One region of the Paenibacillus sp. LjRoot153 genome, then DNA from elsewhere that is predicted to be linked to it. Evidence: riboswitches for the same ligand, from Rfam matches in the RefSeq annotation. Region 1 holds a riboswitch; the other holds the start of a gene.

Region 1 (7,673 bases):
GTATCGAGATTCTTGCTGTTCTGCAATCTGCATTAGGTTCTCTGGAGCATGTTAAACAAGTTGTCAAACTCCAAGGGTTCGTGAATGCTGTTCCTGAATTTGAGGAGCATCATTTGGTGCTAAATGGATGTTCGGATCTGATGTTGGATGTATTCGGCGAAAAGGGGAAGCACGCTAGATCGGTCTTCGGAGCTGTTTCAGTTAGAGATAACCTGCCGATTATCGTGGATTCTATTTTTGAAGTAGCGGATTGAGATCCGAGTTGGCCAATAATGAGCGGTCCATGATGAATAAAAATGATGGCATCGCTCTATTTTTTTTAGTGAAGCATAATGGAATCAATGATATCATTGTCATGAGTATTTATTGAACAATGGAAAATTAATATGTGCATCATTATCTATTTTTAAGTGAGTTTTGGAGGGATTAAGAAGTGAAGAAAGCAAGATGGAAGCTGCTTACGTATGTGCCTTTCCTAGCAATAATAGTCATTATCGCTTTAATTCAAACGTTCATGCTGGCGAATGAAAATGTGAAGCCATTTCCAGAACCATTTGGCCGAGCAACGGAATTACCACAGTTGGCTGCCTATGGTGAACCTGTGCAAATGATTGCCAATGGTAGTTTTACATATCGAGCAGGGAAAACACTTGAATTCGTCACGATTGATGAAGAGGGACGTCATCGTACTGAGAGCCGTCCTATACCAGATGCGGGCAGTTTCCATGCCTTTAAGATGTTGGATATGGATCATATTATATGGATCGGGGACAGCAATAAACTGTATGCGAGTGAGTGGAAGAGTGATTCATGGAGTTTGAAGAACGCACTCATTGCGAACGAGATAGGTCATGTGCAAACGGTCGTGGGGCCAAATGGGGAAAACGTTCTGCTAGCGTACAATGATTCATCGCTTTATGTCAGCGAATTTCATCCGAATGCTAACCTTACCTGGACTAAACTTGATATTGTGAATGTGAAGCAAATACAAGGTGTATGGGATACGTCTGCTGGCAGCATCTCGCTTGTTTATGCGGTCAGTAAAGATGGCAACGAATCCTTTCACTACGCGAAGCTTGGGAATACAACCTGGATTCCGCTTTCGCAGATGAAGCTTAAGGACTTAGATAATGCAACGAGCAGTTTGGATGAAATGACGCTAGCCGTAGATGGTTCTTCATTTATCACCGCGTACACAACGAGTTCACGCAAATCAGGTAAAAGCTCCTTACATAAGCTCACTTTCCCCGCGAATCAACCGGATAAGATACAAGATGAGGTCTTAAACCTTCCTGTCGCGAAGGGGATCGATTCCGATACGATTTTGCATCCTATGTTTATGAAGGCGTCTTCTGGCGAAGTAACTCTGGTGGTTTCATCGGTGTATGAGAAAAATAGGCGCCAATCGAGTCAAGAGGTGTACAAGATTGGCTTTAAGGATGGAAAAGTGGTGGATTCTTCGAGGATCAGCCAATTCGGTGGTTTTGCCGTATATCCGACTTTCGCCTCGTATAACGGGAGTTCAATTGCCATATGGCTGGATGCTGTGAATGCCGAGACGTTTCGCGTTTACTACGCCACAGATCAGCTTCCTTATCAGGAGCGAATGAACAGCCTTCGTGCAGAGGACTTGCAACAAGCAGCTGGGAATTTGCCGTTGTTCTGGGGGATTGGCGTTCTCACTGCCCTGATTAGCTTAAAATGGATTCTTTTGCCTGGCCTTTATTTAATCGTTATCAGTGTATTTTGGCAATATCACTATGACGAGCATGCCATGCGGCACTTTGGGATATCTATGGCGATGTATCTGATTGTCAAAGCATTGTTTATTGGCGATTACCGTAAACAGATTGCTCTGCAAGTGATGCCGGATTTCTTACAATCGGTTTGGGCTAGCTTGTTCTTACTACTTCTGTTTGCCCTTATATCTTATTTCATAACCCGCTTATGGAGAAAGGGTTTATCCGAACGAAATGTTGGACTTGAAATGTTCTACTTCGTAGTTCTTGATGTTTTCATGACGAATATGTGGTATTCATTCTTTATGTCTCCTGCTACCTTATAATGATTTTCGTGCAAAGGAATTGAAATAAATGGTATTCATTGCTAAAATAGAAGGATGAATAAACGTTGTGTGACTGGCGGAGCATGGGGAACCATGAGGGAGCACATCGATAAAGGCCGTACGCCTGGGCAAGAGGTAAGGGGAAATCCCCTTACCTCTTTATGTTTGATCCTAACTTGAGAGGAATGATAAGATGACCGCGGAAACCGTAATCTTGGATGGTAATCGAGTGGCAACAGACATGAAAGAGGCCTTGAAACGTAGGGTTAATGAATTAGCATTAAAGGAGATCATTCCTTGTTTGGCAACGATATTAGTCGGTGGAGATCCTTCTTCAGCCACATATGTGAAAATGAAAGGGAATGCGTGCAAGCGATTGGGGATCCGTTCTATTCGTATAGAACTTCCTGAACAAACAACGACGGAAGAATTGGTTGCTGAGATTAATAAGCTGAATGCAGACCCTAGTGTACATGGGATATTGTTACAACACCCTGTGCCTCATCATATTGATGAAAGGACTGCATTTGAAGCGATTCGTATCGAGAAAGATGTGGATGGCGTAACTACGCTTGGATTTGCTCAAAATGCCTTCGGCTTAGCTGATTTCCCTTCCTGTACTCCTGCTGCGATTCTTGCTATTATGGACTATTATCAGATTTCAATAGAAGGCAAGCACGCTGTTGTCATTGGACGAAGTCCTATTCTCGGGAAGCCCGTTTCCATGATGTTACTCAATCGGAATGCGACCGTAACGATGTGCCATTCGAAGACTGCGAATTTAGAAGAGATGGTAAGGTTAGCGGATATTGTTGTAGCGGCAGTTGGTAAACCGAAATTTGTGCAGGGGGATTGGATTAAATCAGGAGCCGTCGTGTTGGATGCGGGGTATAACGAAGGCAACATAGGGGATGTTGATTATGAGGCCTGTAAGGATAAAGCATCAGCGATTACCCCTGTTCCTGCAGGTGTAGGGCCCGTCACGATAGCTACTTTGTTAAAGCACACTGTAGATGCAGCAGAAAAGTTAGCTTAGTTGAGGTCGAAAAGGGGGAGCGGGATGAAATTATTTCATGTTAGCGAAGAAAAAGATATTTCTATTTTCAATCCTAGACGACCTTCAAGGAAAGATCTGGACCCAAACAAAGGATTGGTGTGGGCGATTAATGAGAAATGTTTCCCCAATTTCCTAACGCCTCGGAATTGTCCGAGAGTTACTTTTCATGCCAATGCGGCAACCACGGAGGAAGATAAAAAGTACTATTTGTCTTCAAATTCAATGGATCACGTTGTGGCGATTGAGCATAAATGGTTTGAAATCATGAAGAATACAACGTTATATATCTATGAATTTAATATGTCAGATTTCTACCTGCATGATATTGGAGCGGGTTACTATGTGAGTGAGAAAGCACAAGTTCCCATCCATCAATTTGAAATAAACGATCTATTCGGTGAGCTTTTTAAAAGGAATATCGAAGTCAGGCTTCTTACAAATTTGTGGGATTTATCTGATAAAATTCAGCAATCGAGTTTTCAGTATTCCATGTGTCGGATGGGCTTTGCAGAACAGCGTTTAACATGAATGTAGATCAGATTTTAAAATTATAGAAGAAAATAGGAGGGATTATTTTGACTTTGATAATCTATGTAGTGGATGCATTCACGGATAAAGTATTCAATGGAAATCCTGCTGCTGTGTGTTTAACTGCAGAACCACTTGATGAAGAGTTGATGCAGCGAATTGCTTCAGAAATGAATCTTTCTGAAACAGCTTTTATGTTTCCTCAGCAAGGCGGGTATTCACTTAGATGGTTTACACCAAGTTCTGAGGTGGATTTGTGTGGACATGCGACATTGGCAAGCGCGCACATGTTGTGGGAAACAGGGATGTTATTACAGAACCAACAAGCAAGTTTCTTTACCAAAAGTGGACTATTAACAGCAATAAAGCTTGATGCTTGGATTCAACTTAATTTTCCGGCAGAACCTGTGAACGAATGTGAATATCCTTCCGAATTAATTGGTGCACTAAATATTGATCCTTTATTTGTTGGACGAAATAGATTCGATTATTTCATTGAAGTTGAATCTGAAGACATCATTAAGAGACTAAGTCCTAATTTCTCTTTATTGCAGACTATTCCAACAAGGGGAATCAATGTGACAAGCCGCTCAAAAGACTTTGACTTTGTTTCGAGATGCTTTTTCCCAGCCGTAGGCGTGAATGAAGATCCCGTAACTGGCTCATCTCATTGTGGTCTTGCACCATATTGGGGTAAGAAATTAAATAAAACGGATATGTATGCGTATCAGGCATCCGCAAGAGGCGGTATTTTAAAAATAAGTTTGCATGAAAACAGAGTTTTAATGTCAGGACAAGCAGTAACGGTTATGAAGAGTGAGTTGTTCGTTTAGCATAAGGAGAGGTAGAAATGGCGCGCGTTTTATTTATGAATGGTGGATCTGAGGGACATATTAATCCCACTATTGGAGTCGTGCAAGAGCTGATTTCCCGTGGCGAAGAGGTTGTGTACTTTTGCATAGAAGCTTTCAGGGAACGTATCGAAAAGACGGGAGCTACAGTACGAACTTTTGACGACCAACAATTTATAAAAGCCTTTATCTCAGGTGGAAGAGACCATATGCTGGAGAGAATCAATGGTCTTCTACTAACCGCAGATATCGTTATCCCAAGCGTGCTTGAACAGATTAAAGAGGAACAATTTGATTATATCATCCATGATTCCATGTTTGGTTGTGGACGTTTACTTGCTCAGCTGCTTCAACTTCCTGCAATTAATTCTTGTACGTCTTTTGCGCAGTCAAAAGAATCCATTGATCGAGAGTTGGAACAATTTTCAATTGACGTTCCTACAGAAATTGTTAAACCTATCTATGATCAATTTCAAAACCTGACGATGATGGTGAAGGAAAAATATGATGTAGAGATTCATTCTCCATACGAAGTATGGTGTAATCCAGCACCGCTTACAATCGTCTATACCACAAGGGAGTTTCAACCGAATGGAGAATCATTCGACCAGACTTATAAATTCGTAGGGCCATCGATCTCAACACGATTAAGCCTAGAAAGCAACGAGTTTACAGCAATCCAGGAAAGAAAACATATTTACATTTCATTGGGGACCGTGTTTAACCGATCCATTAATTTCTATAAACTTTGTATGGAGGCATTGGGGAGCACAGAACAAGCCATTGTAATGTCAATTGGGAATAACGTCCACCTATCTGATTTAGGCGAAATTCCACCTAACTTTACCGTGAAACCCTATGTTCCACAAACAGAATTGCTGCCCTACACGAAATTATTTATAACACATGGTGGGATGAATAGTGTTCATGAAGCACTCTATTACGGGGTTCCGCTTATTGTAATCCCACAAAGCGCAGATCAGCCGATCATTGCTGAGCAAGTCGACAGTATCGGAGCAGGCATTACATTGCAAATGCAAAGTTTAACTCCTGCTCAACTACGGGAAGCCGTAGATCAGGTGTTAAGCGACACAGCTTTCTTTACTGCTGTTGCAAAAATAAGGGAATCTTTCCAAGAATCAGGCGGGTATTGTCAAGCTGTTGATGAGATTGTGGCATTTAAAAGGCAGTATGGGATTAAGTGAACGAAGACCCTCAACGCAAAGCTGGGGGTCTCTTTTTTAACACGTGAGAATTTATATGTTTGTGGTCTTGGGGTGAGCGATGCTTACCCTATTTAAATTGGCCTGATGAAGTTTGGTGAATAGATGGATTATCTACAGTTAAATCGAGTTTTTGAGGGAATTTTGCATAAATAGCTGTATGTTTTCCAGTTGATAGAATTTAATTAGAGTGCAAGCCCTCCAAAAGCCACCAACACCGTCCTTCCTAATTATGGTAAAATATGCGGAGTGGGTTTTAATTTTTTTGATGGAAGGTGTGTACAATTGAGCATGTCTGATGAATTAAGTAAAGAAATACTGGATGAGTTGAAGAGAATAAACGAAAAACTGGATCAATTACATACGTCAAAAGGGTTGTCGACGCCGATGAAGTTTGTTGCCATATTGTTGGGGTTCGTGGTAATTGGTCCTACGATTACAATCTTAATATCTCGGTTGTTTAATTAGTGACTAGTCACAATCATTGCTTGTAAAGACGTTATAACAAACGATTTAGAATGGAGATTCACATAATGAGAATGTATACAGATCCCAAAGGAGAAGCTTACGAGCAAGTCATTGATTTAGCGATACGAAACTCGGAATGTTTTGTACTTAGCGAAAGATTATGGCATCTTGCAGATGGGGAGGAGAAGCTATACACAAGCGCATTAGAAGCGTTGGAGCCTTACTTGGAGAAGACAATTATCATCCAAGGCGAGAATATCGAAGATGTTATCCAAATTAAAAAATCTTATCGCAGTCATGCTTTTTATACCGCAGGAACTTATTATTTATATAAATGTTGTGATGAAAGTGGGAAAATTCTGAAGCAGATGGCAAATCAGTTGTCGGATTGGATATTCCCTAAACTTCCGGAAGACTTGTGTTTCTTGAAAGAAGGTGGAGGAGATTTCCTTTACTCGATCGTACATGAACATGAGTATGGGATGGATGTAACGGAAGAAGAAGCCGTGGCACTGATGGATCAAATTACTGGACTTTTTCTAAAAGTAGAGGCTCATTCAGACTTTGATCGACTATTAGATGATGCCATTAAGCATAAAACAGATTGGCTTTATATTAGTCGTCATCAATTAAAAGAGTTGCCGGAGAGAATCCGGGAGCTTACAGAGCTGCGGGAACTGGTAATTTTTGAACAAGATCTTTTCCACTTACCTGAGGGGCTGTTCGAGTTAAGTAAGCTTGATAGCTTGACAATCCAAACAGCTGATTTGGCGTATATTCCAGCATCCATAGCTAAGTTGAAGAACCTAAGAGTACTTTGCATCCAATGCGGAAGCTATGATCGACCAACTCCGGGATTTCAGATAAAGCCAAAGGAGGAGATCCATCTAAACGTGATACCAGCTGAAATTGGAGAGCTAGAGAAGCTGGAACAGTTAACGATACAATATACATCAATTCATGAGTTGCCAATCGAGCTCATGAAGCTGAAGAAGTTGCGATTACTAAATGTTAGCATGTGTATGATTGAGCGGAAGCCTGATTTTCTTAAAGATATGGAGCAATTGGGATTTATAAATATAGCGCGAGATTCGGAATGGGAACACGAGTGAATCCGAACTGTAATGAAGATTATAGATAATCGGAGAGGAGCTCGCCTTGTGGCAGCTTCTTTTTTTATTTGATCGTTCCTGATGTCGAAACAATTACTCACCAAATGAGTCAAATAATGGAAGGTTTGATCTCGCAGGATGGAATCTGTTTATCTAAGGAGGTAAAGATGGCCTTTGTTCATTTGATTGTTTTGGTGCTGTTCGTTGAAGTTTTGATAACAATTGTAGTCAGTTTTGGCATTTACTTTGGATTTGCGATCTATCCGTATACGCTGACAACGTTAACTACAACAGGTGCTGTTGTACAGTCACCAGGTTTTAACGCAACCATTCCATTGTATATGCCTTCACTTGCTGATTTGAAAGTTC
Region 2 (7,673 bases), 4.5 Mb from region 1:
CCGGTAATCGACAAGAAGCGCCCATGCAGCCAAACAAAAGGATAAAAAGAAAAGAAATACATTTTGAACCGTTTTCAGAGTGGCTGAAAAGTCGTCCATCATAGCCCTCCGTACCGCTTAATCATGAAGTAAATGCTCATGATGCCGGTTACAAGCCCAAGTAAAAACCCGACTAACAACCAGATCTGTCCGCCTAGTGCGCCACTTAACCAATCACCGAAGAAATATCCGGCTGCCAAACATACGACAAGGTCTATGCCAATTGCACTAGTTAACGCTACTGCCCGCCAAGGATTATCATTGGAATTTGGCCGTTTCATTGCACCCTCCTGGGTGTTTTCCACATGGGAAAACGCGTCTCGTAGCTCATCTGCTACGAATCCTCATTCATTGTATCGAAGCCATGCTAAGTTTGTCAATTGACGGAACTTCATTTGTCACATCTCACAAAACTCCTTAGAGCCTTGCGGCTCTAGGGTTTGCGCTTTTTGAAACCGAACAGTCCAACTGTACGCTGTAGCGTTTGTCATGATTTTGTCACGGTTAGAAAGATTCAGGACGTTCCGTAGTCCTGCCGAAGTGATGAAGAATCGCTTGAACAATGCGTTCAGACGCTTTTCCGTCTCCGTAAGGGTTCGCAGCTTGGCTCATTTTATTGTACAAATTGGCATCCGTTAACAACGCGCGAGCACGCTCGTACACCGCTTCTTCATCCGTTCCAACTAGCTCCAAAGTCCCGGCTTGAATGCCTTCTGGACGCTCTGTTGTGTCACGCAGTACGAGAGCAGGAACTCCGAAGGTCGGCGCCTCTTCTTGAAGACCACCAGAGTCTGTGAGAATCATATACGTATGTGGATAGAAATTATGGAGTTCGAAGACGTCAAGCGGATCAATCAGTTTGATTCGTGGATGATTACCAAGAATTTCATTGGCAGGCTCCACAACCACCGGATTCGGATGCACCGGATAAACAATTGCAATGTCCTCGAATTCATCGGCGATACGTTTCACAGCACGGAAAATTTGACGATGCGGTTCCCCTTGTGCTTCCCGGCGATGTGCTGTCATCAAGATCAACTTGCGGCCCGCCGCCCATTCAAGAATGGGGTGCTCGAAATTCTCCTGCACGGTGTACTTGAACACATCGATAGCCGTATTGCCCGTCACATAAATTTGGGACTCTGATTTATTCTCTTTGCGCAGGTTATCTGCGGATTGTTGTGTCGGCGCGAAATGAAGATCAGCGATAACGCCCGTTAATTGTCGGTTCATTTCCTCTGGATATGGAGACAATTTGTTCCACGTACGAAGACCCGCTTCCACGTGACCCACTTGGATCTGCTGCATGAATGCCGCATAGCTTGCCAGGAACGTTGTTAGTGTATCCCCATGTACAAGAATCAGATCTGGCTTCGCCTCTTGGAATACAGGTTCCAAGCCTTGCAGCACACGCATGGTAATCTCATTCAATGTTTGGCGATCCTTCATGACATTAAGATCAAAATCCGGTGTGATTTTGAAAATATCGAGCACTTGGTCCAACATCTGACGATGCTGTGCGGTTACGCATACCAGAGACTCAATCTGCTCAGGATGCTTCTCCAACTCGAGAATGAGCGGAGCCATTTTGATAGCTTCAGGTCTTGTTCCGAAGATCGTAATCACTTTTAAACGTTTCATCGGTTTCTTCTCCCCTTAAAGCTTTCCGTAGGAAAGCTATCTTCGTAAGCGTTGACTTTAACGTTTTCTGTTAAAGAAAACTGATTTCGTAAGCATTAGCTAGTTTTCTTACAGGAAAACTGACTTCGTAAGCTTTACTTTTGTTCAAAAAAATTAATCCGTGCCGTACAGACGATCCCCAGCATCCCCGAGACCTGGCACAATGTAGCCATGATCATTCAAATGATCATCAACCGCAGCGACGTAGATATCTACATCTGGATGTTCTTTTTGTACGGAAGCTACGCCCTCAGGTGCTGCAATGAGACACATTAGCTTGATACGTGTACAGCCTCTGCGTTTCAGCACTTCAATGGCTGCGTTAGCAGATCCGCCTGTAGCGAGCATTGGATCAATAACGAGTAAATCCCGCTCCAATACATCGGTAGGCAACTTCACATAGTACTCCACAGGTTGAAGTGTATCCGGATCGCGATAGAGGCCGACATGGCCTACTTTTGCAGCTGGCATGAGCTTTAACACACCGTCAACCATCCCAAGTCCAGCTCGTAAAATAGGAATCAAACCTAACATTCTACCCGAAATGACTTGGCAATCCGCTGTTGTAACCGGCGTTTTCACCTGTACTTGCTGTAGTGGCAGATCTCTTGTAATTTCATACACCATTAATGTAGCAACTTCATCGACAAGCGCTCTGAAATCCTTCGTTGTCGTGTTCTCATCCCGAATATAAGTAAGCTTATGCTGGATAAGCGGATGATCGCAAATATGTACTTTACCCATATGTTCCTCCTAATTAAGCTTATAGGTCAGGCAAACCTCGTCCATTATATCATATGTTATCCAACTTATCTGCTGTAGAACCGAACAATATGCATGGTTTTCCTCCTGATATAAAATCATGACAAAAAACCCTCGTGAGCCGCACACTCCAGTTGGGCCTGACTGCTTCGGAAAGTGCCCAACGAATGATCGGCAAAGGCAACGCCTGCGTTAACCGCCCCGCCCTTCGGCGGATGACCCTCGGCCACACCTTTGTACATTATCAGGATACGGCCGTCTACGGTCTCGCACACCGTAGGGTTGCTCGTCATGAGACCATCCCACTCTCCTGGGGAGACATCGATCACGGGCGACGTCCCACGGGTCCATGGACCTGTAGGATGGTCAGCCACAGCCACGCCGATACGTTGAAGATTGCGGTACGCCCACCATGTTACCTCATCCACGGCACTTTCCAGATCGGAGATGTCCGGTCCATGCGTCCCCATGTAATACATGTTTAGATGTATAAACTACAGCTAATTTGCTCGATTCAGATGTGTTTTCGTGAATAAATGGAGAAAATCCAGTTAGATTGCGGGGCGGCAGGGATGGGGTATGGGACGGCGGTCGGGAAAGCTAGTTTAGGGGTAGGGATGGAGGTAGGCGTAAGGCAGCAACGGAAGCTAGCTTGAGGGGACGGACTAAGGAAGGTAGAGGTAGAGATAGCGAGGCGGCAGGAGCTAGTTTAGGGGTTGGGTGGAAGGTTGAAGTAGCCTATGGGGTTGGACGGAAATAAAAAAAAGACCAGCTCCTATGAGCTGGCCCTATAAAAGTAGCTATTAGTAAGTCAAACCTGGATAAAGTGGGAATTGTGCCGTTAGATCGGATACCATGCCACGAGCTTTCTCCAGCGTAGCTTCGTCTTTCGGATTTTTCAAAGTAAGACCGATAACTTTCGCGATTGTTTTCATCGCTTCTTCGTCCATACCACGGGAAGTAACAGCCGGTGTACCCAAACGGATACCGCTTGTTACGAACGGGCTAGTTGGATCGAAAGGAATTGCGTTTTTGTTCGCTGTAATACCGATCTCATCCAAAACGTGCTCTGCGTCTTTACCGGAAATGTTCAGGTTACGCAAGTCAACCAACATCAAGTGATTGTCCGTACCGCCGGAAACAAGGTTGATACCTTCAGCTGTAAGAGCAGTCGCCAATGCTTGAGCATTGTTGATGACGTTTTGACCGTACACTTTGAAATCTGGTTGAAGAGCTTCACCAAAGGAAACAGCTTTCGCTGCGATCGTGTGCATCAAAGGTCCACCTTGGGAACCAGGGAATACGGCTTTATCAATCGCTGCAGCCCAAGCTTTCTTCGTAAGAATCATACCGCCGCGAGGACCACGAAGCGTTTTGTGTGTTGTAGTTGTTACGAAATGTGCGTGTGGCACTGGGTTCGGGTGCAAGCCAGCTGCAACTAATCCAGCGATATGCGCCATATCAACGAAGAACAATGCGCCTACATCGTTAGCGATCGAAGCCAATGCTTCGAAATCAATTGTACGCGGGTAAGCACTTGCGCCAGCAACTAACATGCGAGGCTTATGTTTGAAAGCTGCTTTGCGAACATCGTCATAGTCGATGCGGAAATCTTTTTCGCTTACGCCGTAAGCGACGAAGTTGTAAAGGATACCGGAAGCATTAACAGGGCTACCGTGTGTTAAGTGACCACCATGCGCAAGGTTCATACCCAGAACCGTGTCACCAGGGTTTAGCGCAGCCAAGTAAACTGCCATGTTCGCTTGCGCACCGGAATGCGGTTGAACGTTCGCGTGCTCAGCACCGAAAAGCTCTTTCGCGCGGTCACGAGCGATGTCTTCCACGATGTCTACGTACTCACAGCCACCATAGTATCTTTTGCCTGGGTAGCCTTCTGCATATTTGTTCGTAAGTACAGTACCCATAGCTTCAAGAACCGCTTGGCTCACGATGTTCTCGGAAGCAATTAGCTCAATTTTGTCGCGTTGACGGCCTAGCTCAAGGTTCATCGCTTCTACGATTTTCGGATCTTGCTTGCTCAAAAAGTTTGTCATATGGAATTCCTCCTAAAGATGATAGTTAAAATAAATTAGCAATCTGCATCAGGTGCAGCTTGTTGATAAAGTTGATCCGCCAAATCCGCGGAATATACAGCTCTTGTACCACCGATGAGCTTCGGCCTTGCGAAAGCCATCGTGACATAAGCCTGGCCAATATGGCGAACCGGCGGCCTTACAGGAACAGCAACTCTGCGCAGATGCATCCCAATCAGCGTTGAGCCAATATCAATGCCCGCATGCGCCTGAATCGTTTCGACAACGACCGGCTTCACGAAGTGCCTGTACGCATAGGAAGCCATCGAACCCCCGGCCTTCGGCACGGGAATCACAGAAACCGCCTCAAGCTGTGGAATTAACCCCAGCAGCTCTTCTTCTACGACCAGCGCACGATTCAAATGCTCGCAGCACTGATACGCGGCATGCAGCCCGAACTCGCTGCAAATACGCGCAACCGTCTCGAAAATCGGCTTTGCTGCACCCAACGTACCCGATGTTCCAATTCGATGTCCGAGAATTTCACTCGTGCTCGTACCGATCACCAAGATATGGCCGGGACGCAGGCTACCAACAGTAACCAGCTCACGCAGATTCGCTTCCAAAGCTTCTGCGATAGGATCATACATAGAATCTGTCATTGCGCAACCTCATTTCTAGGGGTGAACCGTGAAACGATCTTCGATGCTCTGCACTTTGTTGATTCGATTCTTATGGCGGACACCTTCCGAAAACTCAGTTTCCAACCAAATTTTGACGATTTCTTCTGCTACGCCAGGTCCAACAACTCGCTCACCCATTGCTAGCACATTCGTATCATTATGTTCACGGGTCGCCTTCGCGGAGAAAAGGTCATGCACAAGTGCACAGCGGATTCCCGGAACTTTATTGGCAGCAATGGACATCCCAATACCAGTTCCACAAAGTAGAATACCTTTATCTGCGTCTCCTGAAACGACTTTTTCGCAAACCTGAAGTGCATAATCCGGATAATCGACGGAGTCGCCGCAGCTGCATCCGAAATCGATCACTTGATGACCTAATGATTCAATAAAAGGAATGATAACATCTTTCAAACGATAGCCTGCATGATCTGCACCTAAAGCAATTTTCATGAATAAAACGCTCCTTTTTGACTGTTCGAATTCGACCATCCTATTATATCCCAAAGCTCACCAAAAACGAAAAAAAGAGCGCACACGCTAAAAAACGCGCGTTGCTCTTTTGCCCAGGCGACCGGCCGTATAGCTCAATGCTCCATTGTGGTTACTCCCACTCGTCGCCAGTTACATTGAGTCTTGCTTGTTACTTGTATTTTATCGCATTCCCAGCAATGTGTAAAGCTCTATTGACCTATCCTACCGAGGACCTTTATGGAAAAAGCAAACGTCATCTTTAACCTCGGAATGCTAGCGTAATTTTTTCACCAATTTATCCAAGCTCCGATTAATTTCCTCGGCTGTATAACGATAATCGGCTAGTGACCCGCCATAAGGATCTGAAATATCATAATCTGGAATCGCATTTTCCAGCGCATACATGCGGCTTTTTTCTTCCACAGATACCGTCTGAGATAGCGCTTGTTTGAGCTGGAGCTCTGTCGCAAGCTGCTCTCGCTCTTCTATAGCCTTCAGAATGCGAGCATCGTCCTCTACATACTCTTTGAGCGTATACGTCTTCTCGACCGCATGAGGAAAGCGCCCAATCACTTTACGTTTATGCCCCGTCGTCATCGTCAAAACCAGATCAGCCCAATCGACATCCGCAGTGCTAATCGCTAGCGAACTGATAGATTCCTTGAAACCCGCTTCATGAAGAAGTGACTGGCTGTTTCTCGATATCGGACCACCCGTCATCGCAGATACACCTGCCGAACGAACCTCCGCCGCAAGCCCCTCTTGATGCACCCTCATACGCAGCAAACCTTCAGCTAACGGACTGCGGCACGTATTTCCTGTACAGACAAATAGAATTCGCAACATGAAATCCTCCCGAAATAAACGACTACACCCTCCTCTTAGGAGGATGCGTTTATATAGAAATTTAGCCAACATTTTGTGTGAAACCTATAAATTCTAAATTTTTGAAATAAACGACTATACCGCCGTCCGTAATTACCCGTATTGTATCATAGTAAAAACTTGATCCCAAACCCTAACAGGATAAGTCCACCGAATGCCTCACCATATTCCCCAATCCAACCGCTAACTCGTCTGCCAAGCAGCAAACCTGCTATCGAAAGCAAGCCGCCAAATAGACCAAAGATAAGTACTGTAAGCACAATGTCCGTGGCAAACATCCCGAGAGAAACACCCACAGAGAACGAATCTATACTAACACTGAGGGCAAAAATGATAAGCCCCCATAACGTTCGATGATCGAATGCCGTAGCCTCTTCCCCACGTATCGAGCTATATACCATATGTGCGCCAAGCAAAATAAGTAAACATCCCCCTGCCGCCGTTGCGACATTCCCCAGAAGGAGGGAGACATACTGCCCCATAAACATCCCCATCAATGGCATGAGCACGTGAAAGAGACCGATGACAATGCTGATTTTCAAAATATCCACCAGACGAATGCCCTTCATCCCAATGCCAATTCCCAACGAAAAAGCATCTAGGCCCAAAGCAATCGCCATTATTCCAATTGTCATGAGTTGCCCAACTTCTACCCCAGATGCGAGCATAGCACGATCCCCCTTGTCCACGATTCTTTCTCAAGATATGCGGACAAACTGGGAATCATGCTACTTTAGAGGCGGACCCGCTCATGACCCGCTGCTTTGAGCAGTCGATTCATAATGGCGCTACCAATCCCTGCATCTGGAACGCCCTCTGCGACAATATAGCTAATGCCTTTATGATCAAAATTCCGTAGAGCGGCATAAAGCTCCCGAGCTATCGTTTCTGGTTGTGCTAAGGAGCCGCATGCGACAACGAGATCCGCTCGGTATCCGCCTACTCTTTCTTTAAAAGTGAGAATCCCCGTCGACTCTCCCCGTGACTTCGCGGCATCGATATCGCGCTGAATCCATGCTGAGACTTCCAGATCGTCTTCTCCTTGAACGATGTGCATATAGCCCTTCGGTGCATAATGCGTGTACTTCATACCTGGCGCACGAGGAGTATCCGCAGC

What was found. Region 1 has a riboswitch for ZMP and ZTP ahead of ACSQ8P_RS19625 (bifunctional 5,10-methylenetetrahydrofolate dehydrogenase/5,10-methenyltetrahydrofolate cyclohydrolase). Riboswitches for the same ligand answer to the same signal wherever they lie in the genome.
Region 2: it holds a riboswitch for ZMP and ZTP, as region 1 does, so the genes downstream of both, rpiB (ribose 5-phosphate isomerase B) here and ACSQ8P_RS19625 (bifunctional 5,10-methylenetetrahydrofolate dehydrogenase/5,10-methenyltetrahydrofolate cyclohydrolase) in region 1, are expected to answer to the same signal.

The regions. Positions count from the first base shown of each region.
Region 1 is NZ_CAXUQH020000001.1:4,578,431-4,586,103, reverse strand. It holds gene ACSQ8P_RS19635 (RidA family protein) at 1-254, shown strand, start outside; gene ACSQ8P_RS19630 (hypothetical protein) at 434-2,065, shown strand; ZMP/ZTP riboswitch at 2,125-2,202, shown strand; gene ACSQ8P_RS19625 (bifunctional 5,10-methylenetetrahydrofolate dehydrogenase/5,10-methenyltetrahydrofolate cyclohydrolase) at 2,259-3,101, shown strand; gene ACSQ8P_RS19620 (DUF6886 family protein) at 3,126-3,650, shown strand; gene ACSQ8P_RS19615 (PhzF family phenazine biosynthesis protein) at 3,698-4,483, shown strand; gene ACSQ8P_RS19610 (macrolide family glycosyltransferase) at 4,501-5,706, shown strand; gene ACSQ8P_RS19605 (hypothetical protein) at 6,016-6,192, shown strand; gene ACSQ8P_RS19600 (leucine-rich repeat domain-containing protein) at 6,258-7,304, shown strand; gene ACSQ8P_RS19595 (hypothetical protein) at 7,472-7,673, shown strand, end outside.
Region 2 is NZ_CAXUQH020000001.1:33,184-40,856, reverse strand. It holds gene ACSQ8P_RS00205 (ATP synthase subunit I) at 1-99, opposite strand, end outside; gene ACSQ8P_RS00200 (AtpZ/AtpI family protein) at 99-320, opposite strand; gene wecB (non-hydrolyzing UDP-N-acetylglucosamine 2-epimerase) at 544-1,680, opposite strand; gene upp (uracil phosphoribosyltransferase) at 1,834-2,463, opposite strand; gene glyA (serine hydroxymethyltransferase) at 3,285-4,535, opposite strand; gene ACSQ8P_RS00180 (TIGR01440 family protein) at 4,571-5,176, opposite strand; gene rpiB (ribose 5-phosphate isomerase B) at 5,192-5,650, opposite strand; ZMP/ZTP riboswitch at 5,755-5,835, opposite strand; gene ACSQ8P_RS00170 (low molecular weight protein arginine phosphatase) at 5,945-6,517, opposite strand; gene ACSQ8P_RS00165 (manganese efflux pump MntP) at 6,664-7,224, opposite strand; gene ACSQ8P_RS00160 (L-threonylcarbamoyladenylate synthase) at 7,290-7,673, opposite strand, start outside.